DNA from 3 places in the Pseudodonghicola sp. genome. Region 2 is predicted to be linked to each of the others. Evidence: riboswitches for the same ligand, from Rfam matches in the RefSeq annotation. Region 2 holds a riboswitch; each other region holds the start of a gene.
What was found. Region 2 has a riboswitch for cobalamin ahead of ACN0V4_RS12830 (DUF1636 family protein). Riboswitches for the same ligand answer to the same signal wherever they lie in the genome.
Positions count from the first base shown of each region.

Region 1: it holds a riboswitch for cobalamin, as region 2 does, so the genes downstream of both, nrdH (glutaredoxin-like protein NrdH) here and ACN0V4_RS12830 (DUF1636 family protein) in region 2, are expected to answer to the same signal.
Region 3: it holds a riboswitch for cobalamin, as region 2 does, so the genes downstream of both, ACN0V4_RS18630 (TonB-dependent receptor plug domain-containing protein) here and ACN0V4_RS12830 (DUF1636 family protein) in region 2, are expected to answer to the same signal.

Region 1 is NZ_JBLWVT010000003.1:322,710-333,312, reverse strand. It holds gene ACN0V4_RS07365 (TetR/AcrR family transcriptional regulator) at 1-404, shown strand, start outside; gene ACN0V4_RS07360 (MFS transporter) at 394-1,824, shown strand; gene ACN0V4_RS07355 (DUF1992 domain-containing protein) at 1,834-2,154, shown strand; gene ACN0V4_RS07350 (DUF6525 family protein) at 2,160-2,447, opposite strand; gene ACN0V4_RS07345 (DUF1826 domain-containing protein) at 2,444-3,055, opposite strand; gene ACN0V4_RS07340 (GTP-binding protein) at 3,055-4,278, opposite strand; gene ACN0V4_RS07335 (hypothetical protein) at 4,407-4,625, opposite strand; gene rnk (nucleoside diphosphate kinase regulator) at 4,622-5,077, opposite strand; gene ACN0V4_RS07325 (hypothetical protein) at 5,710-6,246, shown strand; cobalamin riboswitch at 6,347-6,538, shown strand; gene nrdH (glutaredoxin-like protein NrdH) at 6,659-6,880, shown strand; gene nrdI (class Ib ribonucleoside-diphosphate reductase assembly flavoprotein NrdI) at 6,889-7,305, shown strand; gene nrdE (class 1b ribonucleoside-diphosphate reductase subunit alpha) at 7,302-9,455, shown strand; gene nrdF (class 1b ribonucleoside-diphosphate reductase subunit beta) at 9,534-10,511, shown strand; gene ACN0V4_RS07300 (phosphoribosyl-ATP diphosphatase) at 10,511-10,603, shown strand, end outside.
Region 2 is NZ_JBLWVT010000006.1:140,968-151,570, forward strand. It holds gene ACN0V4_RS12800 (DedA family protein) at 1-113, shown strand, start outside; gene ACN0V4_RS12805 (glycosyltransferase family 2 protein) at 110-790, shown strand; gene ACN0V4_RS12810 (paraquat-inducible protein A) at 959-1,609, shown strand; gene ACN0V4_RS12815 (paraquat-inducible protein A) at 1,576-2,199, shown strand; gene ACN0V4_RS12820 (intermembrane transport protein PqiB) at 2,201-4,378, shown strand; gene ACN0V4_RS12825 (PqiC family protein) at 4,382-4,942, shown strand; cobalamin riboswitch at 5,100-5,334, shown strand; gene ACN0V4_RS12830 (DUF1636 family protein) at 5,430-5,792, shown strand; gene cobW (cobalamin biosynthesis protein CobW) at 5,799-6,833, shown strand; gene cobN (cobaltochelatase subunit CobN) at 6,995-10,240, shown strand; gene cobG (precorrin-3B synthase) at 10,237-10,603, shown strand, end outside.
Region 3 is NZ_JBLWVT010000010.1:101,601-112,203, reverse strand. It holds gene ACN0V4_RS18635 (ABC transporter substrate-binding protein) at 1-625, opposite strand, end outside; gene ACN0V4_RS18630 (TonB-dependent receptor plug domain-containing protein) at 600-2,441, opposite strand; cobalamin riboswitch at 2,582-2,797, opposite strand; gene ACN0V4_RS18625 (DUF2312 domain-containing protein) at 2,935-3,204, shown strand; gene ACN0V4_RS18620 (LysR family transcriptional regulator) at 3,277-4,185, opposite strand; gene modC (molybdenum ABC transporter ATP-binding protein) at 5,079-6,167, opposite strand; gene modB (molybdate ABC transporter permease subunit) at 6,164-6,862, opposite strand; gene modA (molybdate ABC transporter substrate-binding protein) at 6,866-7,657, opposite strand; gene ACN0V4_RS18600 (winged helix-turn-helix domain-containing protein) at 7,735-8,127, opposite strand; gene ACN0V4_RS18595 (hypothetical protein) at 8,152-9,039, opposite strand; tRNA gene ACN0V4_RS18590 (tRNA-Thr) at 9,270-9,345, shown strand; gene ACN0V4_RS18585 (calcium-binding protein) at 10,261-10,603, shown strand, end outside.

The DNA.
Region 1 (10,603 bases), on a different contig from region 2:
TGTCGCTGCTGCCGCCCGATCCCGCGCCCGACCGCGATGCGCTGACCCAGCTCAGGGCCGAGGTGCAGGCCTTTCACGACAGTCTGCGCGACCGTCCTGAGCTGTTCCGCTGCTTCGGGCAACTGGCGCAACTGGCCGAGACCGACGCGGCGATCGCCGCGACGCTTGAAGGCTTCACCCGGGGCTGGGCCGGCCGCTATGCCGCGATCATCGGCCTCGGGCGCGATCAGGGGGTGTTTCGTGCCGATGTCGATCCCTATCCGGCGGCGCTGATGGCAACCGGCGCGCTGACCGCCTTCGCGCCGCGCGGGCCCGAGGGGCTGGCCTACTTCTGGCCGGTCTATCGGGAAATCGAACGCGGGCTGCTGGCGCGGCAAGTCGAGGGGACGGACGATGCAAATTGAGATCGCAGAGACCGGAGCCACCGGCAATCGTGGCCTTTTGCTGCTGCTGGCGGCGGTGAATTTTCTGGTCCTGCTGGATGTGACCATCATCAACGTGGCGCTGCCTGCGATCGGTCGGGAATTCACCGGCGGGGGCGCCGCGCTGCAATGGCTGGTCTCGGGCTATACGCTGACCTATGCGCTGGGGTTGTTGCCGGCCGGTCGGCTGGGTGACCGCTTTGGCCCGCGTACCATCCTGCTGGCCGGGCTCGGGGGGTTCGCGCTTGGCTCGCTCCTGTGCGGGATGGCGCCGTCGATGGTCTGGCTGCAGATCGGCCGGGTGGCGCAGGGGATCGGGGCGGCGATGGTCTCGCCGCAGGCGATGGCCATTGCGCATCGGATGTTCAAGGGGCCTGATCGCGCCGGCGCCTTCGCCATCTTCGGGCTGGTGGCCGGGCTGGCCTCGGTGCTGGGGCCGCTGGTCGGCGGCTGGCTGGTCAGCGCCGATCTGTTCGGCCTGGGCTGGCGGCCGATCTTTCTGATCAACCCGCCGCTGGCGGTGCTGCTGGTCTTCGCCCTGCGCCATCGGATCGCCGCGATCCGCGGCGACGCGCGGGTGCATTTCGATCCTGCCGCCGTGGCGCTTTCGGCGCTGGGTCTGCTCTGCGTGCTGATCCCGCTGATCGAGGGACGGCGCTTCGGCTGGCCGGTCTGGGCCTGGGCGATGCTGCTGGCGGCGCTGCCGGTTTTCGGCGCGCTGATCTGGTGGGAGCGTCGTCGCGGCCGGGCCGGGCGGACCCAGCTTCTGCCGTTGGCGCTGCTCGGGCAGGGGGCGTTTCGCTGGTATGTGCCGGCGGTGGGGCTGTTCTTTGCCGGGCTGCCGGGGTTCTTCATGATCCTGGCGCTGTTTCTGCAGGCCGGTTTCGGCTTTTCGCCGCTGCAATCGGGGGTGACGGCCTTTCCGCTGTCGCTGGGGATCATGCTGGCCTCGATCCTCACTCCGGCGCTGACGCGGGTGTCGCCGCAGCTTCGGGTGGCACTGGGCGGGGCGTTGCTGCTCGTGGGGCTGGGGCTGGTGCGCAGCCTGATCCGTGGCTTCGACGGGGGGGCCGATCAGCCCTGGCTGATGGGCGGGCTGCTGGTGGCCGGGATCGGCTTTGGTCTGGCGGTCGGGCCGCTGTTCCATCTGGCGCTGGAGCGGGTGACCGAGGCCGAGGCCGGCATCGCCTCCGCCCTGTTGCAGACCTTCCAGCAGATCGGCAGCGCCCTTGGCGTGGCGGTGATGGGCAGTCTGTTCTTTTCCAGGCTCGACGTCGGGCTGGGCTGGACCACGGCCTTTGCCGCCGGCACCCTGGGGGCGATCCTGTGCTTCGCCGGGTTCCTGGCGCTTTTCATCTATCGTTGGCTCCGGGGTGGGGCCGCGCAACCCCAGATCGGATAGGAGGGGGCAATGAAATTCTCGAAGCTTTCGGAACGGCAGATCCTCAAGGCGCAGGCCGAGGGGCAGTTCGACAACCTCAAGGGCGCGGGCAAGCCGCTGCCGCCCCGAGGTGGCGGGGATTACGCCGAAGAGGCGGGTTTTCGCATCATGGCCGAGGCAGGTGCCCTGCCGAAGGAGATCGAGCTGCGCAAGGCGGTGCAGGCCCAGGCCGAGGTGCTGAAAAACACCACCGACCCCGAGAAGCGCAAGGAGGAGATGCGCAAGTTCGCCGAGCTGACGCAGGCCCTGGCCATTCAGGAAGAGGCGCGGCGCAAGTATTACGGCGGCTAGGCCGCTCAGGCCTGCGGATGCGCCGTGCCCCAGATGCGCGCGGTGTCGCGGCGGAGTTGACGGGCCTCGGTGGCGCTCAGCCGGGCGCGGGCGACGTCGGGATCGCCCCCCGCCCGGGCCAGCGCCGCCCGCCAGGCCCTGAGTGCCGAGCGCGGCGACCAGGGCAGGGCGGCCGAGGCGAGCCATTGGCGCAACTCTGCCGGCAGCCGGTCATAGGCGGTCATTGGATCGCCCGCTTGGCGGCGGCGTTTCAGGCAGCTTTGCGCATTGGGGGTCGGGGTTGCACGGGTCATCCCTCTGTCTCCGCCACATCGAGCACCAGCAGAAGCCGGGTCTCGCCGCTGCCCTCGATCGGGGGAGAGCGGTGCACCAGCCCGGTGGGGCTGGCCCCGGGCCAGAGCCGGCCGCGGAACAGGCCGACCCAGCCGGCAGCCATCTGGTGCACCTCTGTCGGCTGGCCGTCGGCCCCCGCGACGCCGTATTCCGTGCCCCGCCCGCGATAGGTGCAGAGCATCCGCGCCGGTACGTAATCGACGTGGAACCGGCTGCAGGCGTTGCCCCGCACCACGTCCAGCCGCAGATGCAGCCGGCCTTGGCGCATCAGCCCGGCAAAGCGCCGGGCCTGATCGGTGACATCGACGCGAAGACGATCCCGCCCGGTGCCGGCCGTCATTCCGGCCCGGGCGCAGGCGCGATCGACCGCTGCCGCGACCTCCTCCACCGCCAGATCCTGGCGCAGCGCCGGCAACCGCTCGGGCGGCAGGCGCTCCAGCCAGGCAGAGAGCAGTGGGTCGGGTCGACGCTGCCAGATCGCGGCGGCGCAACCGGGATTGCGCAGCTCTCCGAGGATCTCGGGCGCGGCGCCCTCGGCGATGGCCGTTGCCGGCTTCGCCGTCAGCATCAGGCCGCCTGCGGCGCCCGGCGCCAGGCGGGGAAGGGATCGGGCAGGGCGCGCCAGGCCTCGGGCGTGAACCGCTCGCCCGGCACCAGCGCCGCATCGAGCGCGGCGGTGATTGCCGCCCGGTCCATGCCGGAGCCGATGAACACCAGTTCCTGCCGGCGATCGCCGAAGGGGTCCTGCCAATGGCGATCCAGATAGGCGCGGGCCTGCGCATGGGTCGGGCGACGCTCCTCCGGCACGGTGGCCCACCACATCCCCATCGGGCGCACCGAACTCAGCGCCCCGGCGAGCGAGAATTCGGCCAGCCAATCGGGTCGGGTGGCGATCCAGAAATGCCCCTTGGCGCGGATCACGCCGGGCAGGTCGCCGTTCAGCACATCGTGGATCTTCTGCGGATCGAACGGCCGGCGGGCGCGATAGACGAAAGAGGAGACCCCATATTCCTCGGTCTCGGGAATGTGGTCGGTGAAGCCGTAAAGTTCTTTCGCCCAAAGCGGATGGTCGTGGGCGGTCTCGAAATCGAACAGACCGGTGTCGAAGATGTCGGTGGGCTCCACCTTGCCGAAATCGGTTTCGATCATCGCGGCATCGGGGTTCAGCGCGGTGACGATCTTGCGCGCGGCCTCGAGTCGTTCAGGGCCTGCGGCCGAGACCTTGTTCAGCACCACGATATCCGAGAATTCGATCTGATCGACCAGCAGATCGACCAGCGTGCGTTCATCTTCCTCGCCAAGGGATTCGCCGCGGTCGCGGATGAAATCGTGGCTGGCGTAATCCTTCAGCAGGTTCACCGTATCCACCACCGTCACCATGGTGTCGAGCCGGGCGACATCCGACAGGCTATGCCCGTGTTCATCGCGGAACTCGAAGGTGGCGGCGACCGGCAGCGGTTCGGCGATGCCGGTGGATTCGATCAGCAGATAGTCGAAGCGTTTCTCTTCGGCGAGGCGGCGCACTTCGGTCAGCAGGTCGTCGCGCAGGGTGCAGCAGATGCAGCCGTTGGTCATCTCGACCAGCTTTTCCTCGGCATGGTTCAGGTCGGCGCCGCCCTCGCGGATCAGATCGGCGTCGATATTCACCTCGGACATATCGTTGACGATGACGGCGACTCGGCGGCCCTGGCGGTTGTTCAGCACATCGTTCAGCAGCGTGGTCTTGCCGGCGCCGAGGAAGCCGGACAACACGGTGACCGGCAGGCGAGGATCGGAGGCGGGGGCGGGCATGGGGCTCTCCATTTGAAATGTTATAACGTAACGATTATCCGAGGGGAGGATCACAATCAAGCCCCGGGTGGATCTCCGCTGGCGGTGGCGGTTTGGCGGCCGCCACCGGGGGGATGGTATCGCCGGGCTCAGCCCGGGACGGTGATCGCCTGACCGCAGGCCGGGCAGTTGCGCACCGCGGCCAGCGGCAGCGGCGCTCCGCAACCGTGGCAGGGGCGCAGCCGGCGGCCGGCGGGACGCAGGGCGCTGCGGCAGGCCGGACAGCGGAACCCGGCCGCCCGCGGCACCGGCGTGTGGCAGGTCGGACAGCGCGAGCGGGGCGCGGTGGCCGGCACGGTGCCGCTCACGGTTCGGTCGCCGGATCGGCGTCGAACACCTCCAGCACCTCGAGCTGGCGCTTCTCGCCGGTGCGGGTGGTCCATTTCGCGCGTGCCCCCACCGGCATGCCAAGCAGCGCCACCCCGATCGGGGTCATCACCGAGACGCGCCCGAGCGAGATGTCGGCCTGTTCGGGCAGGACAAGCGTGACGGTCTTTTCGCTGTCGTCCAGGCTGTCGCGATAGCGCAGCGGGCGGCCCAGCCCGATCACGTCGGCGGGCAGCCGCTCGGGCGTTACGATGCGGGCGCGGCTGAGGCTGGACAGTAGCAGATCGGCCAGCGCCGGGTTGCGCCGGGCAAAGCCGGTCGTCAGCGCCTCGAGCGTTTCGAGCTGGTCCTCGGCGATGACCAGTCGCGCGGGGCGGACGGCCGGTGGCGTCGTGGTGGCGTGTTTCAGGGGCTCCGGGGTGAAAACCGGCATGATGGTTTCCTTTCGATGGAAGAGGAAGATGAAGGAGATGTCGGCACGGTGGGGCCGCGCCGGGCAGGCGGCTGGCCGGGCCAGCCGAAGCGTCAGGGTGAGCGGATCATGGGCGGACTCAGGCCGCTGCAGGTCTAATGCGAGGTCGCATGAACAGGGAGGTGTCGAACCTCAGGGGGGAGTTGCCCCTGCGGTGTGACGACCCGCTTTGATGCCGGACCAGACGAAGGAAGAGGGCCCCGAACGGAGGGAATAGCGCGTGCGCTCAGACCGCCCGGGGAAGCCTGCGGTTCAGGAGCGAACCGGAAAACAGGATGAACCTGCCCTTATGCGGGTGTCTCGACATGGCCTGGAAGCTAGGAACGCTGATCACGAAAGTCAATCTGGGGCGGCGCACAGGAATTTTGGTGGCCCCAAAGACACGGTATCATGCCATTGGCGTCATCGGATTGACGCCATTTTAAGGAAGGGCCTATTCAGGACTGCATGAATACTTCTTAAGTATCTTTGAGATAGGGTTTCGATATGCCGCCGGCACCGAGACAGGGGCGCATCATGGCGCCGGTCTCCTTCGGCGCGCAAAGATATAGTTAGAGTCAGGATTTCAACGCCAGAAGGCATTGTGGGGTCTCATGAAGGATATGTTCGAGCATCGGGGGCCGATCGGCCCTGAGGATTTGAGTGTCGAGGTCATGGGGCGGCTGCACGGGGCGGCGCAGCGGGCTTGGCTATCGCCGCAGGATATCGAGATGATGCAGCGTGAGCTGCAACACTGTCAGGCGCAGCCAAGCGGGGTTGTCGCGCTGATCGGTGAGCTGTTGCGACAAAAGCTCGCCTATGCCCGCCGGCTGGGGCCAGAGACGCTGACGGATCGGATCGCCACCGGCGGGGTCGTGCTTGGCTATCGGCTGGGCGGCGATCAGCCCCCTATCCTGGCCCGGTTGAGTTACCGCGTGCGCCTGCGGGAGGAGCCCGGGGTGGTGCCGCTGCGGTCGCTTCTGGGGGCGACGCTGATCGGCATGCACCTGGGGGAAACGGCGCCTCTGCTGCTGTCAGACGGCAGCCTGACCGAGGTGACGTTGACCGACCTGCGCGCCGCGCCGCGGGGGCAGGTCGCGGTCCGCTTGCCGGTTGCGGTGCCGGGGCAGGGTGGTATTCTGCCGGCCTGAGTGTCGGTGCCGCTCAGGGATGAGGCTTACCTTCGCCTACCGGCTCTAGTGGGTACCTCTCTTGCGCAAACAAGATATTGACAGCCTCTGCCAATACGCGTCTATATGATGTTGTCTTGGTGCCCGCGATTCAAAGCGGGTGAAGAGGGAAGCCGGCGCAAATCCGGCACTGCCCCCGCAACTGTGAATGGTGAGGTTTGGTCGCATATCCACTGGCGTCTTGCGCGCTGGGAAGGAGGGCCGGACGTATAAGCCATGAGTCAGGAGACCTGCCAGGACGAGACGAGACCAAGCCGGGCGGTGGGTCCGGGACGTGTTATGGGATGTCCTTCGGGGGCATCCCTTGGCGTCTCTTCCCCTGCTGGCCGGCGCTGAACGACCGGAACCAAAGGATCGGCAAGGGGACACTGCCATGACCATCACCGTCTATTCCAAACCCGCCTGTGTGCAATGCACCGCCACCACCCGGGCGCTGGCCGCCAAGGGGATCGAATTCGATCTGGTCGATCTGACCGAGGACGCCGAGGCAATGGCCCGGGTGACCGAGCTGGGCTATCGCCAGGCGCCGGTGGTGATGGCGGGTGACGACCATTGGGCCGGCTTCCGCCCCGACAAGATCGCCGCTCTGGCCTGAGCCGGCCGATGGGGGGCCTGGTCTATTACTCCTCACGATCGGGGAACACGCGGCGCTTCGTCGACCGGCTGGGTCTGACGGCGACGCGGATCCCGATCGAGACCGAGGCGCCGATGCCCGCCCCCCGTTCCCCCTTCGTGCTGATCACGCCCACCTATGCCGATGGCCAAGGGCGGGGCGCGGTCCATAAACAGGTGATCCGGTTCCTGAATGATCCGGACACCCGCCGCCACCTGCGTGGTGTCATCGCCTCGGGCAATCGCAATTTCGGAACACTCTTCGCCTCCGCCGGCGATGTGGTGGCGCGGAAATGTGGTGTGCCGGTGCTTTATCGTTTCGAACTCGCGGGGACAGACACGGATGTCGCCCGCGTCATTGAGGGATTGGACAGGTTTTGGAAAACGCAGTGCTTGACCGCGATGTGAGCGACGCCGCCCCCGCCAAGGCGGTCCCGGCCGAATGGCAGGGTCTGGATTACCACGCGCTGAACGCGATGCTGAACCTCTATGACGATCAGGGGAACATCCGCTTCGATGCCGATCGCATGGCGGCGCGGCAGTATTTCCTGCAGCATGTGAACCAGAATACCGTCTTCTTCCATTCGCTGGAAGAGAAGCTGCGCTATCTGGTCGAGGAGGGCTATTACGAGGCCCATGTGCTGGAGCAATACTCGACCGAGTTCCGCCGCCAGATCTGGGATGCGGTCTATGCCGCCAAGTTCCGCTTTCCGACCTTCCTGGGCGCCTTCAAATATTACACCAGCTATACGCTGAAGACCTTCGACGGCAAACGATACCTCGAACGGTTCGAGGATCGGGTCGTCATGGTCGCCCTGACGCTTGCTCAAGGGGATGAGGCGCAGGCCATGTCCCTGATGCAGGAAATCATCGCCGGCCGCTTCCAACCCGCCACGCCGACCTTCCTGAATGCCGGCAAGGCGCAGCGGGGCGAGCTGATTTCCTGCTTCCTGCTGCGGCTGGAAGACAACATGGAAAGCATCGGTCGCGGCATCAACTCGGCGCTGCAACTGTCGAAACGCGGCGGTGGGGTGGCGCTGCTGCTGACCAACATCCGCGAATATGGCGCGCCGATCAAAGGCATCGAAAACCAATCCTCCGGTGTCATCCCGGTGATGAAGCTGCTTGAGGATTCCTTCAGCTATGCCAATCAGCTCGGTGCCCGTCAGGGGGCGGGGGCGGTCTATCTGAACGCCCACCATCCGGATATCCTGCGCTTCCTCGATACCAAACGCGAGAACGCGGATGAGAAGATCCGCATCAAGACGCTGAGCCTTGGTGTGGTGGTGCCCGACATCACCTTCGAACTGGCGAAGAAGAACGAGGACATGTACCTCTTTTCGCCGCACGACGTGGAAAAGGTCTATGGTCGCGCCTTCTCGGAAATCTCGGTGACCGAGAAGTATCACGAGATGGTCGACAACCCGCGCATCCGCAAGAAGAAGATCAACGCGCGCGCCTTCTTCCAGACCATCGCCGAGATCCAGTTCGAAAGCGGCTATCCCTATATCATGTTCGAGGACACGGTGAACCGCGCCAATCCGGTCGCCGGTCGCATCAACATGTCGAACCTCTGTTCCGAGATCCTGCAGGTCAACGAGGCCTCGGAGTTCAACGAGGATCTGAGCTACAAGCACCTCGGCACCGATATCTCCTGCAACCTCGGCTCGCTCAATATCGCCAAGGCGATGGATGGCGGCGATCTGGGCGCGACGGTCGAGGCCGCGATCCGGGCGCTGAACGCGGTCTCCGAGATGTCGGCGATCGACGCGGTGCCCTCGATCCGGCGCGGCAATGACGAAAGCCATGCCATCGGCCTGGGCCAGATGAACCTGCACGGCTTCCTGGCGCGCGAGCGGGTCCACTACGGCAGTGCCGAGGGCGTCGATTTCACCAATATCTACTTCTGCACCGTGCTCTATCACTGCCTGCGCGCCTCGAACGCGCTGGCGCGCGAGCGCGGGCGCAGCTTTGCCGGGTTCGAACGCTCGACCTATGCCGATGGCTCCTTCTTCGACAAATACGTTGACCGCGACTGGCTGCCCGAGACCGAGACGGTCAAGGCGCTGTTCGAGAAATTCGACGTGCATGTGCCTAGCCGCGAGGATTGGGCGGCGCTGCGCGACGCGGTGATCGCGGACGGGCTTTACAATCGCAACCTGCAGGCGGTGCCGCCGACCGGCTCGATCAGCTATATCAACAACTCGACCTCCTCGATCCACCCGATCACCTCCAAGATCGAGATCCGCAAGGAAGGCAAGATCGGCCGCGTCTATTACCCGGCGGCCTATATGACCAACGACAATCTCGAGTACTACAAGGACGCCTATGAGATTGGCGCCGAGAAGATCATCGACACCTATGCGGCGGCGACCCAGCATGTCGATCAGGGGCTGTCGCTGACGCTGTTCTTCAAGGACACGGCGACGACGCGGGATATCAACCGCGCCCAGATCTACGCCTGGAAGAAGGGGATCAAGACGATCTACTACATCCGCCTGCGCCAGATGGCCCTGGAAGGGACCGAGGTGCAGGGCTGCGTGTCCTGTTCGTTGTGATCCATATGGTCCGGGGCGCGAAGTGCGTTCCGGGCGCCACCCCTTGTTCCGAATGACCTCTGCCAGAGGAATGCTGTCATGAAAGACCTCACCACCGCCCGTCCTGTCCCCCGCGCCATCAACTGGAACCGGCTGCAGGACGACAAGGATCTGGAAATCTGGAACCGCCTGACCGTCAACTTCTGGCTGCCGGAAAAGGTGCCGCTGTCGAACGACATCCAGTCCTGGTCGCAGCTGACCGAAGAGGAGCAGCGGCTGACCATCCGCGTCTTCACCGGGCTGACGCTGCTCGACACCATCCAGAACACCGTCGGCGCGCCTTCGCTGATGCCCGATGCGATCACCCCGCACGAAGAGGCGGTGCTGACCAATGTCGCCTTCATGGAGGCGGTGCACGCGCGCTCCTATTCCTCGATCTTCTCGACGCTCTGTTCGACGGTCGAGGTCGACGAGGCCTTCCGCTGGTCGGAGGAGAACCCGCATCTGCAGCAGAAATCCCGGCTGATCCTGCAGGAATATGATGCCGCCTCGCATCCCTTGAAGAAGAAGATCGCCAGTGTCTTTCTGGAAAGCTTCCTGTTCTATTCCGGCTTCTACCTGCCGATGCATTGGTCGAGCCGCGCGCGGCTGACCAATACCGCCGACCTGATCCGCCTGATCATCCGCGACGAGGCGGTGCATGGCTATTACATCGGCTACAAGTTCCAGCGCGGGCTGGAGCGGTTGTCCGAGGCCGAGCGGGCCGAGCTGAAGGATTTCGCCTTTGCGCTGATCTTCGATCTCTACGAGATCGAGACGCGCTATACCGAAAGCCTCTATGACCCGCTGGGGTTGACCGAGGATGTGAAGAACTTCCTGCACTACAACGCCAACAAGGCGCTGCAAAACCTTGGATTCGAAAGCCTTTTCCCGGATGAGCTTTGCAAGGTGAACCCGGCGATCATGGCAGCGCTCAGCCCCAACGCGGATGAGAACCACGACTTCTTCTCGGGCTCGGGCTCGTCCTATGTGATCGGCAAGGCGGTTGCGACCGAGGATGAGGATTGGGATTTCTGATGGCGGTCGAAAACTCTCGGGATACGCTGTCGCTGGTCCGTGAATGGCATGAGAAATTCGCGGTGCCGGTGGTGGATGCCCCCGGCATTCCG
Region 2 (10,603 bases):
ACCGTGTCGACGGCTGGATCGGCGATGTCTCCCTGCTGCTTCTGGCGCTGATCGTCGCCGGGGCGGCGATCTGGCTGATCCGCCGTCACCTGGCCGGGAAGGACACCGAGTGAACACGATCACCTGCATCATCCCCGCCTATAACGAGGGGCCGCGGATCGCCGCGGTGGCGCGGGTCGCCGCCGCCCATCCGCTGCTGAGCGAGGTGATCGTCGTCGATGACGGGTCGCACGACGACACCGCCGAGATCGCCGCCGGGGTCGCGGGGGTGCGGCTGCTGCGCCAGCCCCGCAACGGAGGCAAGACGGCGGCGCTCGCCCGGGGCCTGGCCGAGGCGACGGGCGCGCATGTGCTGCTGCTCGATGCCGATCTGACGGGGTTGACCGAGGCGCATATCGGCGCGCTGATCGCCCCGGTCAGCCAGGGGCGCAGCGCGATCTCGATCAGCCTGCGCGGCAATGCGCCCGGACTTTGGCGGCGCATCGGCCTGGATTACATCTCGGGCGAGCGGGTGCTGCCACGATCGCTGCTGCTGCCGCATCTGACCCATCTGCCGACGCTGCCGGCCTTCGGGTTCGAGGTGTTTCTGAACGGGCTGCTGATCGACGCCGGCCTGCCGATCGCGGTGGTGCCCTGGCCGGATGTCGCAAGCCCGATGAAGCACAGCAAATATGGGCTGTGGCGCGGTCTGCGGGCCGATGCCGGGATGATCACCGACATGCTGCGCACCCACGGCCCGCTGACCCTGCTGCGCCAGATCGCCACCATGCGCCGGCTGCGGATCGACTAGCACCTGGACCAAAGCCGTCGCTGCGCCTCCTCCCCGAAGCGAGACGCGGCCGGTTCCCGCCCGCAAAGCCGCCGCTTGCCCACCAAGCCGGGCCTGTCCGCGGGAAAAGGATCCGACAAGGGCCGCACATGGCTTTTATCGCTGGCGCGCGTGCTCTAGTCTGGCCGCATGATCGCTGTGCCGCACCCTTCCGTTGCCTCATCCGATATCGATGGGCTCATCGCCTGCCCAAGTTGCGACGCGCTGCTGACGGATCCCACCGTCACGGTGGGCGAAACCGCCCGCTGCCCGCGGTGCCATTCGGTGATCGAGGCGCCGCGGGCGCTGGCGATGACGCGGATCATCATGCTGGCCCTCTCGGCCTTGATCCTGATGGTCGCCGCGATCTTCTTTCCGTTTCTTGAGCTTGAGGCCGCCGGCATGATCCGCCGTTCCTCGCTCCTCGACACGGTGATGGCCTATTCCGGCGGGCTGACCGAACCGCTGACCATCGCCATGGCGGCGCTGATCGTGATCCTGCCCTCGCTCCGCTTTCTCGGGCTGATCTATGTCCTGGCGCCGATGGCCTTCGGCTGGCGCCCCGCCCGCCATGCGGCCCCGGTGTTCCGCTTTGTCGAGCTGCTGCGCCCCTGGGCGATGGCCGAGGTCTTTGTGGTGGGCGTCGCGGTAGCGCTGGTCAAAGTCGGTGGGCTGGCGCATATCTCCCTGGGCCCGGCCTTCTGGGCCTTTGTCGCGCTCGTCATCGTGACGGTCCTGAAAGACAACTTCATGAGCAGAGTGACGGTTTGGAAAACCCTGGACGCCCGCCGCAGATCCTGACCGCCCATCAGGCGGGGCTGATCGGCTGCACCCAATGCGGCAAGGTCCATGTGCCCGGCACCGCCCGGTGCAGCCGCTGCGGCGCCCCCTTGGCGCCGCGCAGCCTGGCCAGCCTGCAGCGCGTCTGGGCCTGGCTGTTCGCCGGGCTGGTGGTCTATGTGCCGGCGAATCTCTATCCCATGCTGCGCACCACCCAGTTGGGGCGGGAGTATGACAATACCATTTTCGGCGGGGTGATCGAACTGATGCACCATGGCGATGCGGGGATCGCGCTGATCGTCTTCACCGCCTCGATCATCATCCCGGTGTCGAAATTCATCGCCATTTCCTATCTGGCGCTCAGCGTATCGCGCCATGTGCGCCTGCCGGCGCACCGACGGCACCTGCTTTACGAGGTGGTCGAATTCATTGGCCGCTGGTCGATGATCGACGTTTTCGTGGTGGCGATCCTGTCGTCCCTCGTGCAACTCGACTTCGCTGCGACAATCCGCCCGGGGATCGCCGCCGCCAGTTTCGCGCTTTCTGTCGCCTTCACCATGCTGTCGGCATTGAGCTTTGATCCCCGCTTGATCTGGGATGATACCGAATGACATGGCAGGATGGACACAGCATGCCGACCGCCCCACGATGGAGAGCCGCAAGATGACCGAGCCGACGCCCGAAACCTCGGCCCCCACGCCCTCTGCCCCCCTCATCGAAGGGCCGAAACCATCGTTCTGGCGTAATCTCTCGCTCGTCTGGCTGGTGCCGCTGGCCGCGCTCGCCGTGACCCTGTTCATCGCCTGGCAAAGCTGGGCGGAACGCGGCACGCTGATCGAAATCTGGTTCGAGAACGCCGCCGGCGTCACCGCCAACGACACCCAGATCCGCTATCGCGACGTCAATATCGGCGTGGTCGAGAAGGTCACCTTCTCGGATGATCTGACCTCGGTCATCGTCAATGCCCGGATCGACCGGGCGGTGGCGGCCAAGCTGCCCCATAACGCCCAATTCTGGGTGGTCCGCCCCGAGGTCTCGACCAGCGGCATTTCCGGCCTCTCGACCGTGCTCTCCGGTGTCTATATCCAGGCCGCCTTTGAACCGGTCGCTGACGGAAGCGACCCCATCTTCATGGGGTTGGAGCAGCCGCCATTGATTCAGCCCGGCATGAAGGGCACCAGGGTGACGTTGAGCGCACGGGATGCCGGCCAGTTGACCGCTGGCGCACCGATCTATTTCCGCGGCATCGAGGTCGGCAATATCGAGGCGCCCCGGCTTCTCGAGACCGGCAATGGCGTCGAGGTGAATGCCTTCATCGCCGCCCCGCATGACAAATTGCTGACCTCGGCCACGCGGTTCTGGCTGACTTCGGGCTTTTCGGTCAACTTCGGGCCCGGGGGGATCAACCTCTCGGTCGGCTCGGTGGCGGGGATCCTGCGCGGTGGGCTGACCTTCGACACCGTCTATTCGGGCGGCCAGCCGATCGAGGCCGGCCATGTGTTCGATCTCTATGCCAGCGAGGACGCCGCGCGCTCCTCCGCCTTCAGCAAGCCGCTGGAGAACCCGGTGGAGCTGACCGTAGAATTCGACCAATCGGTCGCCGGGCTCGGGGTCGATTCCGAGGTCATCTACAAGGGGCTGGTGATCGGCAAGGTCTCGGCCCTCGGGGCCTTCGTCGAAGAGCGCAACGGCGAAAGGGACGTGATCCTGCGCGCCACGCTCTCCATCGACCCGGGCCGGCTCGGTCTCGATCCCAATACCTCGGAAGCCGATATCATGGCCTTCTTCGCCGACGAGGTCGACAACGGGCTGCGCGCGCGGCTGATGTCGAAAAGCATCTTCTCACGCTCGCTCTCGGTCGAGCTGGTGGAACTGCCCGACGCGGCGCCGGCGCATCTCGATACCTCGACCTCGGCGCCGCCGCGAATCCCCTCGGTTCCCGCCGACATTCCGGATGCGGGGGCCACGGTCCAGGGGGTGATGAACCGGGTCGACTCGCTGCCGATCGAAGAGCTGATGCAGCAGGCCATCGCGACGCTCTCCTCGATCGAAAGCCTTGCCGGCGACGAAAAGCTGCGCGCCGCCCCGGATGCCTTTGTCAAGCTGATGGACGATGCCCGCGGCCTGGTGGGCAGCGCGGACGCCCAGGCGCTGCCCGGCGAGTTGCGCAGCACCGTCGAAGAACTGCGCGGCGTCGCCGAAAACCTGCGCACCGCGGAGGCCGTGGGCAAGCTGGTCACCGCGCTGGATTCCGCCGCCGAGGCCGCCACCACGGTGACCGATGTCGCCAATTACTTCGATCAGAAGATCGCCGGGGTGCCTCAGCTGGTCGACGGGCTCAACCAGCTGACCACCAAGGCCAATTCGCTTGATGTCGAGACTTTCGTGACCGCCGCCACCGCCTTCCTCGACAGCACCCGGGCGCTGATCGACCAGGACAGCACCCGCGCCCTGCCCGCCAGCCTGTCGGCCGCGCTGGACCAGGCCCAGGCGGCGCTGGCCGAGCTGCGCGCCGGCGGCGCGGTCGAGAACGTCAATGCCACGCTCTCCTCTGCCCGCGACGCCACCGCCGCGGTGCAGCAGGCGGTCGCCGACCTGCCCGACCTCGCCCAGCGGATCGACCAACTGGTAAGCCAGGCGCAAGACGTGCTGGCCGGCTACGGCCAGAACTCGCGCTTCAGCCGCGAAACCCTCGACGCGCTGCGCGAACTGCGGACGACGGCGCAGGCCCTGACCAACCTGGCCCGCTCGATCGAGCGGTCCCCCAATTCCCTTCTGTTCGGACGGTGACCCATGACACGCCTTGCCCCCCTGCTCCTGCTTGCCCTGGCCGCCTGTGGCGATACCGCGCCGCGTTACCTGATCCCGGCGGCGGCCGAAGCTCCCGCCCCGCGGCTGGCGCTGCGGGTCGCCTCGGTCGAGATCCGGCAGGTCTCGCTGCCGGCCTATGCCTCGAATGACCAGATGCTGCGGGAAGAGGCGAGCGGCGCGTTGAAACCGGTGAAAAGCGCGCTCTGGGCCGATACGCCCAATCGGGCGATCACCCAGCAACTCGCCGATTACATCGCCACGACCAGCAACGCCGAGGTCGCGGCAGAACCCTGGCCGCTATCCACCGCGGCGCAGGCGCAGATCGGTGTGCGGGTCTCGGAACTCGCCGCGCGGCTCGATGGGCAATTGCATCTGACCGGGCAATTCGCGATCTCCTCCTATGACAGGATCGTCCGCGAACGCATCGTCCCCTTTGCGATCGCCGTGCCGCTGAGTTCGGACGCGCCGGCAGAGATCGCCAAAGCGACCGGCACCGCCATCGACCTGCTCGGGCGGCAGATCGCCGAAAGCCTGCGCCGCTGAGCGCCATGACCGTCAGACCGCAAGGCTGATCACCGACCGGGGCGATGCCGCGCCGGTCCATCCACTATGGCGACGGCTTCGGGCCTCGCCTCCGTCACGACCACAGAAGGCGATGCACCGCCTCTGCCTGCGTCGCTTGACAATCCCCTGCCCTTGGCATCACTTGGCGCCTGCTGGTTCCTGTCGATGACAGGCCAAGAGGGAATGCGATACGCCCGCCGCCCGCAAGGGTCAGGGCCGAAGCGCAGCCGCCCCCGCGACCGTGACCGGAGAGGTCGCCCGACCACTGGCCAACTGGCTGGGAAGGTGGGCAGACCGCCGGAGATGCAGCGCCCTGCGCCGCGCTCCGACATCCGCAAGCCGGGAGACCTGCCAGCGCATGTATGCAACGGGCGAACGGGGTGTTTCGCGACCGGCTTTGGGCTGTCCCATTGGCGGATACCCGTGCTGGCCTCTCCCCCTCCTCGCCCCCTGACAGGAGGGGATCATGGCCGGGGTCACGATCACAGTCTGCACCACCTGCCGCCGCGGCCAGCCCGCCGAGGCAGAAGCTCCGCGCCCGGGCACCCGGATGCTCACCGCACTTGCAGCGGCAGAGCTTCCCGACGGCGTGACGCTGCGCCCGGTCGAATGCCTCTCGGCCTGTTCGCGCGGCTGCGCCCTGGCGCTGAGCGGCGGGTCCGATCGCTGGACCTATATCTATGGCGATCTCGATCCCGACCTCCATCTGCCCGAGCTCCTCGACGGCATCGCCGCCTATGCCGCGACTGCGGATGGCATCGTGCCCTGGCGCGACCGTCCGGTGATCTTTCGCAAACAATCCATCGCCCGCCTACCGCCGCAGGAGTAACCGCGCATGTCCGATCTGACCAAAACCCCCGTCACCGTCATCACCGGTTTTCTCGGCGCCGGAAAAACCACGTTGATCCGTCACCTGATGGCCAACCCGCAGGGCAAGCGCCTGGCCGTGCTGGTCAACGAATTCGGCACCGCCGGCGTCGATGGCGATATCCTGCAATCCTGCGCCGATGAGAATTGCCCGGCCGAGAATATCGTCGAGCTTGCCAATGGCTGCATCTGCTGCACCGTCGCCGACGATTTCATCCCGACGATCGAAGCGTTGATGGCGCTGCCGCAAAAACCCGATCACATCCTGATCGAAACCTCCGGCCTCGCCCTGCCGAAACCGCTGCTGAAGGCCTTCGACTGGCCGGCGATCCGCTCGCGCATCACCGTCGACGGGGTGATCGCGCTCGCCGATGCCGAAGCCGTCGCCGCCGGCCGTTTCGCCCCCGATCTGGCGGCGGTCGAGGCGCAGCGCGCCGCCGATGACAGTCTGGACCACGAAACGCCGCTGTCCGAGGTCTTCGAGGATCAGATCGCCTGCGCCGATATCGTGCTCCTCTCCAAGGCCGATCTGGCGGGAGAGGCCGGGCTTGCCGCCGCCCGCGCGGTGATCGAGGCCGAGGCGCCCCGCAAGCTGCCGGTGCTGCCGATGACCGAAGGGGTGATCGACCCGCGCGTCATCCTCGGCCTCGGGGCAGCGGCCGAGGATGACCTCGACGCCCGCCCCTCGCATCACGACGGCGCCGACGATCACGAACATGACGATTTCGACAGTATCGTCGTCGATCTGGGCGAGATCGCCGATGTCGCGGCGCTGGAGGCGGCGATCCTCAGGCTGGCCCGCGACCAGCATGTGCTGCGGGTCAAGGGCCATGTCGCCGTGGAGGGCAAGCCGATGCGGCTACTGGTCCAGGCGGTGGGGGAACGTCTGCGCACCCAATACGACCGTCCCTGGGGCGACGCGCCGCGCCGGTCGCATCTGGTGGTGATCGCGGAACACCATGACATCGACGAACCGGCGATCCGCGCGGTGCTGGGGATCTGAGACAGGATGATCAAGCACCAACTATTTCAACCGAACACCGCAGGATCGCGCCCGACACCGAGGGGGGGCGTAATCGTGCCCGCCCTAGGGGGCGGGGTCGGGCGCGATCCGGATCGCAAGCGATCCGGTGGTCTATGCATGACTGCACGCGGAGCCCACTGATGCACGTCGTCTTCCGCGAAAGTCACGGGTTGGAGGAAACCGACACCCCCCGGGATCTGGGCCAGAACCCGGCCGATCTGGTGGTGCTGTCGTTTTCCGACAGCGATCTCGGCGCTTTCGCGGCGGGCTGGAAACGCGCGGCGGGCGGTCTGCCCTCGCTGCGCCTTGCCAATCTGGCGGCGCTGCGCCATCCGCTCTCGGTCGATACCTATGCCGACCAGACGCTGCGCGGTGCCAAGGGCGTGCTGGTGCGGCTGATCGGCGGCGAAAGCTATTGGTCCTATGGGCTGGCGGTGCTGCAGGATATCGCCCGCCGCCAGGGCATCGCGCTGGCGATCCTTGCCGCCGACGGCCGGCCCGACCCGCGGCTTGACGCGCTCTCCACCCTGCCCACCAGCACCTTGCGCCGCTTGCAGACGCTCTGCGACGCCGGTGGCGCGGTGGCGGCCCAGGCGGCATTGGCGCAGCTTGCCCTCTCTGCGGGTCTCTACGCCGGCCCCGTCGCCGGCGCCAAGGTGGTGCCCGAGGCTGGCTTCTATCGCCCCGGCTTGGGCGTGGTTGCCGCGCCTGAGCCGGATGAACGGCCCCTCGTGCTCGTCACCTTCTACCGATCCTATCTCACTTCCGCCGATACCGATCCGATCGACGCGCTGATCGCGGCGCTTGAGGCGCGCGGGTTCACCGCCATCGGCGCCTTCGCCCCCAGCCTGAAGGAGCCCGGCGCCGCCACCTGGCTGCGGTCCGAGATCACCCGCCTCAAACCCACCGTCCTCGTCAACGCCACCGCCTTTTCCGCCAAGGGCGGCGACGGCACGCCCTCACCACTCGACGCCGGCGCCTGCCCGGTGTTTCAGGTCGCGCTCTCGACCGCCGAGCGCCGCCAATGGGCCGAGGCCGACCGCGGCCTTTCCCCCGCCGATCTGGCGATGCATGTGGTGCTGCCCGAGATCGACGGGCGGCTCTTCGCCGGGGTGATCAGCTTCAAATCCGCCGGCGCCCGCGATCCCGATCTGCAATTCGCCCGGCTGACCCACCGGCCCGATCCCGACCGCATCGCCGCCGTAGCCGATCGCGTGGCGGGCTGGCACCGGCTGGCGACGCTGCGGCCCGCCGTCAAGCGGCTGGCCGTGATCCTCTCCACCTATCCGGGCAAGGCGCATCAACTGGCCCATGCGGTGGGGCTGGATGCACTGGCCTCGTGCAACGCGATCCTCTCGGGACTGCGGGAGGCTGGCCACGACACCGCCCCCCTGCCGAACCTCGGGCCAAGCCTGATGACCGAGAGGCTGAGCTGGCCGCTTGACGCCTACCGCAAGGCGCTCACCACCCTGCCGCAGCCGCTGCAGGACGATCTGACCGCCGCCTGGGGCGCGGCGGAGGAGGACCCGGGCCTGCGTGACGGCGCCTTCCATTTCGCCGCGATCCGCGCCGGGAATGCCCTGATCGCGCTGCAACCAGAGCGGGGCGCGGTTCAGGCCCGCGCCGATGATTATCACGATCTGTCGCGCACCCCGTCTCACGGCTATGTCGCCTTCTACCTCTGGCTCAGGGCGCAGACCGACGCGCTGATCCATATCGGTGCCCATGGCACGCTGGAGTGGTTGCCGGGCAAATCCGTCGCCCTCTCGCCCACCTGCTGGCCCGAGGCGTTGATCGGCGATCTGCCGGTGATCTACCCTTTCATCGTCAACGACCCCGGTGAGGCGGCGCAGGCCAAGCGCCGGATCGGCGCCGTCACCCTCGGCCATCTGCCGCCGCCCCTGGCGCAGACCCAATTGCCCGAGGGGTTGGGGCGGCTGGAGCATCTGCTCGACGAATATTCCACCGCCGACGGGCTGGACCCGGGCCGCCGCGACCGGCTGATCGTCGACATCCGGGCAGAGGCGCGGGGCACCGGGGTGGAGGACGATCTGGGGCTTGGCCCCGACACCTCAGCCGCCGAGGCGATCACCCGCATCGACCGCTTCGTCTGCGACATCAAGGAAAGCCAGTTCGGCGAGGGGCTGCACGTCTTCGGCACCGGTGAGTGCGGCGCCGAGGAACGCGCCGGCTTGCTGGCGGCGCTGGCCGGCCGCTTCGTCGCGCCTGGCCCCTCCGGCTCCCCCTTCCGGGGGCGGGCGGATGTGCTGCCGACCGGGCGGAACCTTTTCACCACCGATCCGCGCGCGGTGCCCTCGCGCGCCGCCCATGCACAGGGGGTGAGGTTGGCCGAGGAATTGCTGCGCCGCCACCTGCAGGATCACGGCGACTGGCCGCGCGGGCTGGTCGTCGACCTCTGGGGATCGGCCAGCATGCGCACGGCGGGCGAGGAATTCGCCATGGCGCTGCATCTGGCCGGGCTGGCGCCGCGCTGGGACGAAGGGTCTGAGCGCGTCAGCGGGTTCGAGATCATCCCGCTGACCCTGCTGAACCGCCCCCGGATCGACGTCACCTTGCGGGTCTCGGGTCTCTTCCGCGATGTCTTCCCGGGGCTGGCGCAGATGTTCGAGGCCGGGGCCGAGGCGCTGGCGGCACGTGAGGAGACGGCGGAGGACAACCCCTATCTGACCCGAACCCCGCGCGTCTTCGGGCCGAAGCCCGGTTCCTACGGGCTGAACATGGGCGCGGCGCTGGAGGATTATGGCGACGAGGGCCGCGCCCTGGCAGCGGAGGCCTGGATAAACTCCTCCTCCCACAGCATTGACATAAAAGGAGAAATCAACCAGAACCGACCAGCATTTGAGGCCCGGGTACGGCAGGCCGATGCCTTCGTCCACCTGCAGGATCTGGCGGAGACCGACCTGCTGATGGCCGCCGATTACGCCGCGCATGAGGCAGGGTTCGCCGCTGCCGCCGCGCATCTTGGCGCGAAAACCCCGGCGCTCTATCACCTCGACGCCAGCCGCCCCGAGGCACCGCGCGCCCGTGCCTTGGGCGAGGAGATCGCCCGCGTCACCCGGGCGCGTGCCGCCAATCCCGACTGGGCGAGCGGCATGATGCGCCACGGGTTTCGCGGCGCGGCGGAGATTGCGGCGACGCTCGATCATCTGGCCGCCTTCGCGCATCTGGCGGCGGTGGTGCCGGCGCATCTCTTTGACCTCTATTTCGACGCCACGCTGGGGCGCGCCGATCTGGTCGACTTCATGGCGCGCGAGAACCCTCAGGCGCTCGAGGCGCTGCGCGGCCGCTTCCGCGCGCTGCAGGACGCAGGCCTCTGGATCACCCGGCGCAACTCCATCGCCGCGGCACTGGAGGGGGCGGCATGAGCGATCCCATCATTCAGGGCTGGTGCCCCGGCGCGCTGCGCCCGATGGAATCGGGCGATGGGCTGGTGGTCCGCATCCGCGCGCCCCTTGGCCGGCTCACCCAGGAACAGGCGCGCGGCCTGACCTATCTGGCGGAACGATACGGCAACGGGCTGATCGACCTGTCGGCGCGCGCCAACCTGCAATTGCGCGGGGTCAGCAAGGCCGGCCATGCCGCCCTGATCGACGGGCTGCGCACCCTGGGTCTGGTCGATGGCAGCGTCGCGGTCGAGACCCGGCGCAACATCCTGCTGACGCCCTTCTGGCGCTCGGGCGACGCCAGTGAGCGTATCGCCCGCACCCTCACCGCCGCGCTGAGGCAGG
Region 3 (10,603 bases), on a different contig from region 2:
CCTGGCTCAGCCCCGCCTCGACCGCGACATTGTCAAAGCCGCCGGCGCGCAGGATGTCGCCGGCGAGCGTCTGGTCGCCGACGGTATAGCTGTTGACGTAATAGAGCGCCGCGCGCGGTCGGTGGTCGGGTGCGGTGCTGAGCGCCGCCAGATCGGTTTCGAAACGCGCGATCATGTCGGCCGCCTTGTCTTCCTGTCCCAGTGCCTTGCCCATCTGTTCCAACCGTTTCGGCACATCGGCGAGCGAGCGCGCAGGCGCGAAAAGCTCGACCCGGATGCCGAGTTTTTCCAGCATGGAGACCGTTGCCGGAGAGGTAAAGGTGCCGCCCAGCACCAGATCGGGTCTCAGCAGATAGGCTTCCTCCGCCCCCGATCCGTTGGTGGGATAGGCCTTTGCAGCCTCGGCCATCGAAGAACTGGAGGGATCATGCGCCAGTCTGGAGACCGAGACCAGCTGCCCCGGGTCGGCCAGCATCAGCGCAAGCTGGTCGGTGCACAGGTTGATCGACACCACCCGGGCGGGGCGGGGATCGGCCCCGGCGGGGGCCGACAGGGCCGCCGCGCCGGTCAGCACCAGCGCGGCAAGCCAAGGTTTCAGATCAGAAGGACGCACGCAGCCCCACATAGACCGCCTGGCCTTGGGTGTTGAAGCCGGCCGCGGTCTGATACTCCTCATCGAACAGGTTCTCGACCCGCAGATAGGCCTCGGCCTGATCGGTGATCGCATAGGCCACGCCCAGGTTGACCACGGTGTAATCGCCCATCACCACGCCATATTCGGCGGGACGGTCGGCGACATAGCGCACATTCACCTGGCCGGACCAGCCGCCGCTCAGATCGGCGGTGAGGCCGACATTGACGTCGTTGCGCGGCACCCGCAGCAGCCGGGCGCCGGCGGCGTCCTCGGCATCGGTATAGGTATAGTTGGCATAGAGGCCGAGTTGGTCGTTGATCGCCCATTGCCCCGACAGCTCGATCCCCTGCGAGGTCGAGGTGCCCGGGATCGTCTGATACTGGCCGCCGATCCAGTTCCCCGCCGCATCATAGAGCGAGCGGAAGTCGATCAGATTGTCGATCTCGGTATAGAAGGCGGTCGCCTTGACCAGACGGCCGGCGCCGAAATCATGCTCGATGCCCAGTTCGTAACTGGTGCTTTCCTCGGGCTTCAGCGCCGGGTTGCCATAGAGCGTGTTGTTCAGCTCGTAGAGCGAGGGGGCGCGGAAGCCGGTGGCGGCGGTGGCGCGCAGGGTGGTGGCGCCGGTCAGCCGATAGGCTGCCGCCAGCCGTCCGGTGACATGATCGCCAAAGTCGGAGTGGTGATCGTAGCGGAGCGAGGCCGACAGATCGAGCGCGCTGGTCGCGGCATATTGCGCCTCGCCGAACAGGCCGGTGGTGCGGGTCTTGCCGGTGTCCGAACCGGAATCATAGCTCTGCTCCTCCCAATCGGTGCCGAAGGTCAGCCCCAGCATGTCCGACACCGAATAGCTGCCGGTGTAATCGAGACGCTTGCGCTTGCCGAGGAAGGGGGTGTCGAGCCCGTTCGAACTGCTGAGCCGGTCGTTTCGATAGTAGCTGGCCGAGAATTCGTGCTGCCAGGCGCCGAGGTCGAGCTGACCATAGGCGCGGGCGGCACGGGTTCGGGTGGTGGTGTATTCGTTATAGGGCGGGGTGCCGTCGCTGCCGTATTCGTCGAAATGGCCGCGGGCCTCGAGCGAATAGGCGGTCAGCCCCAGTTTCAGCGCCTCGGAGGCCATCACGTCGGCCGAGAAGGTGAGCTGGGTGCCCTGATAGCCGTCGGGCTCGGTGCCGCCGGCGCTGGACGAAAACCCGTCGGTGATGATCCGGTCGATGCCGATCGCCATGCCGCCACGGGTGCCGCTGTAACCATAGGTGGCCGAGCCGCGCCAGGTGTCGTTGCTGCCGCCCTCGACGCTCATGGTCGTCTTCTGGCCGGGCTCCTCGGGACGGGCGAGGGTGGTGATGCTGACAACGCCCGCCACCGCGCGCGAGCCGTAGAGCGCCGAGCTGGAGCCCTTGAGGATCTCGATCCGCTCGATGTTGTCGGTGGTCATGTCGCCCCAGTTATACTGGATCTGGGTCGAAGACGGATCCGTCACGTCGATGCCGTTGATCAGCACCTTGACGTAGCTGCCCCCAAGCCCGCGGATGCGCAGGGTGCTCGAGGACCCAAGCCCGCCGTTGCTGCTCAGGGTGATGCCGGGTTCGCGGGCGAGGTATTCGGCGATCGTGGTCTCGCCGGCGTTCTTCAGGTCTTCCTGGGTGATCACCTCGACGGTGGCGCCGGTGCGGTTCAACGGCGTCGCCGCGCCGGACTTGTTCGCCGTGACGGTGATCTCGTCCAGTTCAAAGGCCTCCTGCGCCAGCGCGGGCGATGCGGCGCAAACCGCAAGGGTGGATATGGTGGTAAGGAATGTCTTCATCTGTTCTGGTCCTCTGCGGGCCTTTCGTCCTGTCATTGACTGTTTGGAAAGGCACGGTCTGGCCGCGCTCCTCCGCAAACGGTGAGTCTGAGCATCACCCCTACGGTTCGAACGCCGCCCATTTGACGCGCCCCGCGCCAAATGAAGGTGATTGCCTTGGCAGGTCTCCTGACTTGCGGGTCAACGCGTGGACCGGACCTTCCCGAACCCGTTCGGGTTCAGTGGTATTTGCCGGCCCCGCTCTCCGCTTACAGTTGCGGGGGCAGTCACGGATTTGCCCCTGTCACGGGGGCGCACCGCAGTTCCCTTTTCACGGCGTCCCTGAAGGGCGCCGAACCAAAGCGATTTTCGGCATACGAGGTCGCGACTTTTCGCGCAAGGGCGATCGGGGCCGGTTTTGCGGCGCTGTGACATTCAATCCCGCCTTGCGGGCCCGGGGCGGGGCGGCTATCCCGGCAGGTGATCCCAAACAGACGATCGAGCGGAGCTTTCCATGGATCCTATTGACGACAGCACGGCCGAAGCCAACTACCGCGTCACCGCTGGCGAGTTGCGCCAGTTCATCGAGCGGTTCGAGCGCCTCGAGATGGAAAAGAAGGACATTGCCGACCAGCAGAAAGAGGTGATGGCCGAGGCCAAGGCGCGCGGTTACGACACCAAGGTGATGCGCAAGGTGATCTCGCTGCGCAAGCGCGACAAGGACGATATCGCCGAGGAAGAGGCGATTTTGGAAATGTACAAAGAAGCGCTCGGCATGAACTGAGCCGCAGGGCCGGGGCGGGACGCGACAGGCCGCGGCGCCCGCCCGGACCGGTTTCAGGCCCCGGGACCGGTTTCAGGCATCGGGTGCTGCGCCGGTGCTGGCGAGGATCTCCTCGATCACCCGTGGTGCGCCCGGGTGCGGCGCGCGCCCCATGAGCGTTGCGATCGCCCAGTCGGTCGATCCCTCAAGATCCGGGCCGACCCGTTGCAGCAGGCCCCGCCGCACCGCCGGTTCGACGCTGGAATGGGTGGTGATCAGCACCAGATCGCTTTGCTGCGCCAGATCACACAGCAGCATGACGTTGTCGCATGCCAGTTGCAGAAACGGCCGCTTGTCGCCGGCGGGCACGAATTGTTTCGCCAGCTCCTGCAGCAGCAGTTTCGGCATGTGGATCGAGCCGAGCCCATAGTCGAAGATCGCATGCAGCGACGGTGTGGGACCCGACAGCAGCGGATGACCTGGACGGCAATAGCAGGCGCCGCCATGGCGCATCAGCGGCGTGATCTGCAGGCCTGAGGGATCGGCGATCTCGCGCAGGTCGCAGACCATCAGCTCCAGCTCTTCCGCCTCAAGCAGTCGCAGCAGCCCGCTGGTCTGCAAAATCTCGACATCAAAGCTCAACCCCGGGGCCTGCCGATGGCAGGCGGCCAGAATCCGGCCGCCCAGACTGGCCGCGAAGGTGGGCACCAGGCCGATCCGGACATGGCCGGTATCGCCCGCCTTCAGGGCCAGGATCTGCCGATCCAGGTTGCCGGCCTCGAACAGGATGTTCTTGGCGCGGGGGTAGAGCTCGCGCCCTTCGGCGGTCAGCTTCACTGGGCGTTCGTCGCGCTGGAACAGCTTGAAGCCCAGCTGCGCCTCAAGGGTCTTGATCGAATTCGACAGCGCCGGCTGCGACAGGTTTGCGCGTGCGGCCGCGACACTGAAGTTGCGCGTTTCCGCCAGCAGGACGAAGTGATGCAAGGGTTTGAGATTAAACATGCCGGTATGTCCCACGAGAGGGGCATACTATTCAAGATATCTATCATTTTTATCCAATACTTTAATTTGACTGAATGAAGCACTTCAGCTTTGGTATGTGCTGCTGTGGCGGGACACCGGTAGGCCGAGAGGGGATGACGCCCCGCGTGCTTGGTCCCGCGCGACTGATCCGGGCGCACGTGCGCCAGGGGGCCAGGCTTACGCTTGCGCCCATATGTGTTGCGCTGTTTGGGGGAGCAGCCAGGGTTTGTTCGGTTTCCGAGTGCGGGCGGTATGGCTCATGACGGATCTTCCGTTGCTGGGGCCTGTGCTATGCGCAGGAACCCCGGCAGCGGAAGATTGCGTGACATCTGTGGGGGCAGATGGAAAGGCCGACAGCTTTGCGAGCCCCCTCAATGTCGGCAGGAGAGCGCATCCGCAGCCTGCCGGACATGCGCCCCCGGCCTGATTGCGGGGAGAATGACGAAACACGCCCCAATGCGATCGCCCCTCGTGCCTGTCTGGCATCGGTCTTCCCCAAGGCGACTGGCGGGAAACCCCGCGCGAGGTGCAGCCGCCGCAGATGCGCTTGTCGCCCTACGGCAGTGGGCGGAGGCCCGAGGTTGTCACCAGCACGCGGCGCGACATGGCGCAATTCCGAATGCTCCATACCCCGTCCCGGGCGTCCGGAAGTGTCCAGCGGCTTCGTCGATACCACCTTCCTCGGCGTCTCGCGGCACCGGGATTGCATCTGGGTCGATTGTGACATGTGCAAGGGCGGCATGATGGGGCCGCCGCCCTGTGTCTCGCCCGCCCGGGATCCGGTCCTCTTGTCGACGCGGGCCCACATGTCGTCGGTGCGCTGTCTGCGCCCGATCGCGGCCTCGGGTCTTTTCACGGGCCGTGGTTGTGCCTCAGCCGGCGCCGATATCGCTGCGGGCGATGGCGACGGATTTGATCACCGCATAGACCCTTTGCCCGGGGCTGAGGTGCAGCGCCTCGGCCGAGCGGCGGGTGATGCGGGACAGGAGCCGATCCTCACCCGACTGGATCTGAACGATCACCCCGGGGCCGTTGCCCTCGCGCAGGGTGACGATTTCGCCGCGCAGGATGTTCAACGCGGAAATGCCGTTGGGGGGCTCCAGCGCCAGCATCACATCCTGCGCCAGGATGCGCACCCGCGTCTGGCTGCCTGGCGCCACGTCAAGATGCGGCAGGAACAGCCGGCCGCCGGAGACAGATAGTTCGGTCAGCCCGTCGTCGTGATGATGCGCCACGGTCGCGGACAGCAGCGCGCCGGCCTCGCGCAGGCCGATCTGATGCACCAGCGCCGGATCGGACAGCACTTGTTCGGCCGGCCCGGCCCGCACCACTTGCCCGGCTTCGAGCAGCACGACCGAGGTTGCCAGCCGGGCGACCTCGGCCACCGAATGGCTGACATAGAGGATCGGCAGGCCGGCGCGGTCGCGCAGCCGTTCGAGATAGGGCAGGATCTCTTCCTTCCGCGCGGCGTCGAGCGCGGCGAGGGGTTCGTCCATCAACAGCATGCGCGGCCAGGACAGCAGCGCCCGGCCGATGGCGACGCGCTGCTTTTCCCCGCCCGAAAGCGCGCCGGGGCGGCGGTCGAGCATCTCGGCGAGGCCGAGAAGATCGGCGACCTCTTCCAGCCCGGGGCCGCTGCTGCCCCGGGGGGCAAATCGGCGGCCGTACATCAGGTTCTGCCGCACCGACATATGTGGGAACAGCCGCCCGTCCTGAAACACATAGCCCAGCCGCCGGCGGTGGACCGGCAGGTTCACCCGGGCCTTGGCATCGAACAGGGTCTCGCCCCCCAGCAGGATGCGCCCCTGCTGCGGTTTCAGCAGGCCGGAGACCGCGTTGATCACCGTGGTCTTGCCGGCGCCGGACCGACCGAAGAGCGCGGTCACCCCTTCGGGCGCCTCGAAGGCGACCCTCAGGTCGAAACCGGCGAGCGGATGGGTGATATCGACGCTCAGGCTCATGCGCCCGAGACCCGCTTGGCGGCGCGGCGCGCCAGCACTTCGGAAATCGCCAGCGCCCCCATGGCGACGATGACCGAGACGAGGACCAGCCGCATCGCCTGGACCTCGCCGCCCGGCACCTGCAGGAAGGTATAGATCGCCGAAGGCAGCGTCTGGGTCTGGCCGGGGATGTTGGAGACAAAGGTGATGGTGGCGCCGAATTCGCCCATCGCCTTGGCAAAGCCGAGGATGGCGCCGGCGATCACCCCGGGCAGGATCAGCGGCAGGGTGACGGTGAAGAACACCCAGAGCTTCGGCGCCCCGAGTGTCGCGGCGGCCTGTTCCAGCTTCGGATCGACCGCTTCCACCGCCAGCCGGATCGAGCGCACCATCAGCGGGAAGGCCATGATCGAGGCCGCCAGCGCGGCGCCGGTCCAGCGAAAGGCGAAGATCAACCCGAACCAGTCATAGAGAAGGCCGCCGACCGGCCCGCGCCGTCCGAAGCTGAGCAGCAGCAGATAGCCGGTGACGACGGGCGGCAGGATCAAGGGCAGGTGGATGACGCCGTTCAGCAGCTGCTTGCCCGGAAACTCCCAGCGCGCCAGCGCATAGGCGGCGAGGATACCGATCGGAAGGCTCAGCCCGATGGCCCAGAGCGAGACTTTCAGCGAAAGTGCGACCGCCTGCCATTCCGCCGGACCGAGCCAATCCGTCATCCGTTATTCGCCCGCGATGCCGAAGCCGTGGCGCTTGAAGATCTCGCGCGCGGTATCACCGGTCAGAAAGGCGAAGACGGCGCGGGTTTCGTCGCTGTCGCCCTCCTTCAGGATCGCGGCCGGATAGACGATCGCCGGGTGGCTGTCGGCGGGGAAGGTGTCGAGCACGCGAACCTCGGTATCGGCAGCGGCGTCGGTGGCATAGACGATGCCCATGGGCGCCTCGCCCGAGCCGACCAGCCGCAGCGCGGCGCGCACGTTGTCAGCCTGGGCGACCTTCGGTTCGACTGTGTCCCAAAGCCCGAGCGAGGTCAGCGCCGCCTTGCCGTAGATGCCGGCGGGCACCGCGTCGACCAGGGCCATCGCCAGCCGGCCGTCACCCAGCAGGGCGGCGAGATCGGTGTCGGGCCCGATCTTGACGCTCAGGTCGGCGGGTGCACCGGGGCCGGCGACCAGCACGATCGAGTTCAGCAGCAGGTCGACCCGGGTGCCGTCAGCCAGCAGCCCGTCCTTTTCCAGCGTGTCCATCCAGCCCGGGTTGGCCGAGATGAAGATCTGCGCCGGCGCCCCTTCCTGAATCTGGCGGGCGAGCTTGGAGCTGCCGGCGTAGGAGGGCAGGATTTCGTTCCCGGTCTCGGTCTTGTAATCTGCCGCGATCTCGTCCAGCGCGTTCTTCAGGCTGGCGGCGGCGAAGACGGTGGTGGTGCCCGCCTGCAGCGCAGAAACCGCGCCAAGGGCGGCGAAGGCGGCCGAGGCGACGGCGGTGCGCAAAGCGCGGGACAGGGGACGGGACATGCGGAAACCTCCGGTCAGATGGCGATATATCTGTTCGGGAATATCGCGAGCGGTCTCCGGGTTTGCAAGCGTTGTTTTCATCCGGACATATCGTCGGGGGACGGCGGATCGGCGCAGAGCGTCTGTAACGCGGCAAGCTCGGCCCGGCCGCCCTGGGCCGCGGCCCGCTCCAGCGCGCGGTATTGCTCCAGCACGGTGATCCCGGTTTCGGTGAGCTGCGCGCCGCCTCCCTTGGCGCCCCCCCGCACGCTCTGGACCAGAGGCGCGCGAAACATGGCGTTCATCTCTTCGACCAGGGACCAGGCGCGCTTGTAGCTCATCCCCATCTCGCGTCCGGCGGCCGAGATCGACCCGCTCCGCTGGATCAGTTCCAGCAGATCGGCCTTGCCGGGCCCCAGCATGCGTCCTGGGGCGAAAACCACCCGTAACCGCAGCTTCGGCAGATCATCGGTGTGGCTGTCGTCCGGCATGGGCGCCTCCGGTGCGGGCGGGGATCAGGGGGCGAGGAAGCGGAGGCCCGACAGGCTGGCGATATGCGCGATATCGGCCTCATAGGCGGCCGTCACCTCATCGACCAGCGTCTCGGACCAGCCGGGCAGGTCGATCTCTTCGACCAGTTCCTCGTCCATGGCGTATTTGTCGAGAAAGGCCATGATCACCCGGCGGCGCTGGTCGATCGTCAGGTCGGGGTTCTGATGCAGATAGGCGCGGAACCGCTGCATGCCCTCCCGGTCCATGATCTCGGACAGCATGTCGAAATTGCCGGCGATCTTGGCATCCATGTCGAGCCCGGCGAGGGTGCGCACCAGTTCGCCCCAGATCAGCGGCAGATCCTCGTTGCACCAGACGGTGAGTTTCACGTCCGGAGCGGCTTCGAGGATCCGCAGGAAAAGATCGGACCAGCGCAGGTGCCGCGGGTCGCATTGCCCCAGCGTCTCGGCGATGCGCTGGGGCGGCGCCTTCTGCAGCACGGCCGGCAGGAAGGTGGCCGGATTGCGGATCGCCATGAAGACCTCGACATCGTCCTGCTGGAACAGATGCTTGAGGCTGGCGATGCGCTCGGGCGCCTCGGGATAGAACATGCCGTCGCTGACCGCAACGCGCTGCGAGCCGAAGAAATGCTCGTTCGACAGGATCATCCGCTGGGCGACCTCGTCGTCGAGAATGGCATCGATCAGCACATCCCGCGCCCCGGGAGAGGCGGCGGCGGACTCCATCGCCTTGAAGGTCTCTTTCAGCAGGGTGCGGTACTTGCCGGGGCCGGGCACCGCAATGCCCTGCGCGGACAGGGTTTCCTTGTTGCGCAGTAGGCACCTCAGCAACCGGTCCTCATCGGTGAAATGAGCGCCGGTGTGGAAAATGATCTGCAGCTTGTCTGTCACGTGCGCGACCTCCTCGCTCTGGCAGTCCTCGGGTTATCGTTTCAGGCCCCGTCCGTCAAACGGCTTTGGCATCGCCCGTTTCCAGCCATGGCCAGCTTTCTGGCACGATCGGGCGGGCCCGCGCTTTCGTCACCTGCCTGCATTCGAGATGCTTGCGGTGCTTTTCACCTTCGGGTAGGGAGACATAAATGTCACCAGACAGATCAGGCTTGGCCAGAGCCGTCCTGATTGCCCCTATAGCTCAGCTGGTAGAGCAACTGATTTGTAATCAGTAGGTCCGCGGTTCGAGTCCGTGTGGGGGCACCATATCATTTCTAATATATTGAAAATATCGCGTTTTATCGTAGTGTTCTCCCGCATTGGTTGGTCGTGGGGCACTTTGGGGCGCAAGCGCCGCGACGCGTCGCCTGGCGTGTACCGTTCCTTTTGCCTGAGCGCCGCCTTTGGAACAGTCCTTGCGGGGCCAAGTGTTCTGCGTTTCAAACTTCGGTTTTGCTGCAGGGCCGCGGTAAGCGCGACCCGGCAGTCCCTTCTAGGTGGCTCGGATAGGGCGCTGTGCGGCCGCTCCGTGGTGCGGTGCCTGCGCCACCCTTGATGATCTGCGTGTCGCGAAGAGAGGAGAGAACTCTCCATCCAGCAGTTGCCGCCTTGAGTCTGGCGCTGAAGCGCTCGCAATTACGGTTCGCCCAAGGTGATCTTGGCTCGATGCAAGCAGTCTTCGCTCCTACCCCGCACCAATCTAGTCCCGCACATCCCGAGCGACGAACTCAGGGCCGTTATCTGCCTGGCTGTGAACGACGTCACGGGACCGGGCTCGATTGCGGTATTGCGGTCGCAGCCGAATGCAGGGGCGATCGTTCATCGCATGCGTGCGTCGGGTGCTTTTGTGAGATCGCATTCCTGGCCACTGGGGTGCCTCGCGCGCCGGTCTGGTGCTGGTTGCCTGCCGAAGGGGGCGGGATGGAGCGCCGATCGTGATGCTTTCGATCCGAGGCAGGATGGGCGCGAACATATGATCTGATCGCCGTCGGCGGATTGGTGGTGCTGGGGGAAGACGACGCTCCATCCTTCGGGCCCGATCGCTCAGCCGTCGGCAAAACTCGGCCAAGTCAGGAATCGCAGTCTTGACGACATCTCGTCTCCTCGTGACATCTAACCGGCTGAAGGCCAACAAATTTCTGTTCTCATCGGCCTTCGGAGAGTTCCGTTATTGGAGGAATTATGAGTATCATTACGGAAACCCCGGACAAAGACACTTCGGGTAACAAATATTACTATACGCCGATCGACGATCTTCTCTCGATTCCCGGCGCGAATATTGGCAGCGTCGCGGTCAACGGCTCCACGCATGGTTATACCCATGTGAATGGCGCGTCTGCCTTTTGGGATTATGACACCTATCAGGCCAATCTGACGGTGGGAGAGCAATACCGGCTGGTGCTGACCCCCGACGTTGAGGAAAACTTCTATTCCAACGAGATCGCCTGGGTGCAGGACGCCAGCGGCACGGACGTCGAGCTGCTCATGAACGTGATCGGCAGCACCTCGACCTATATCGACGGAT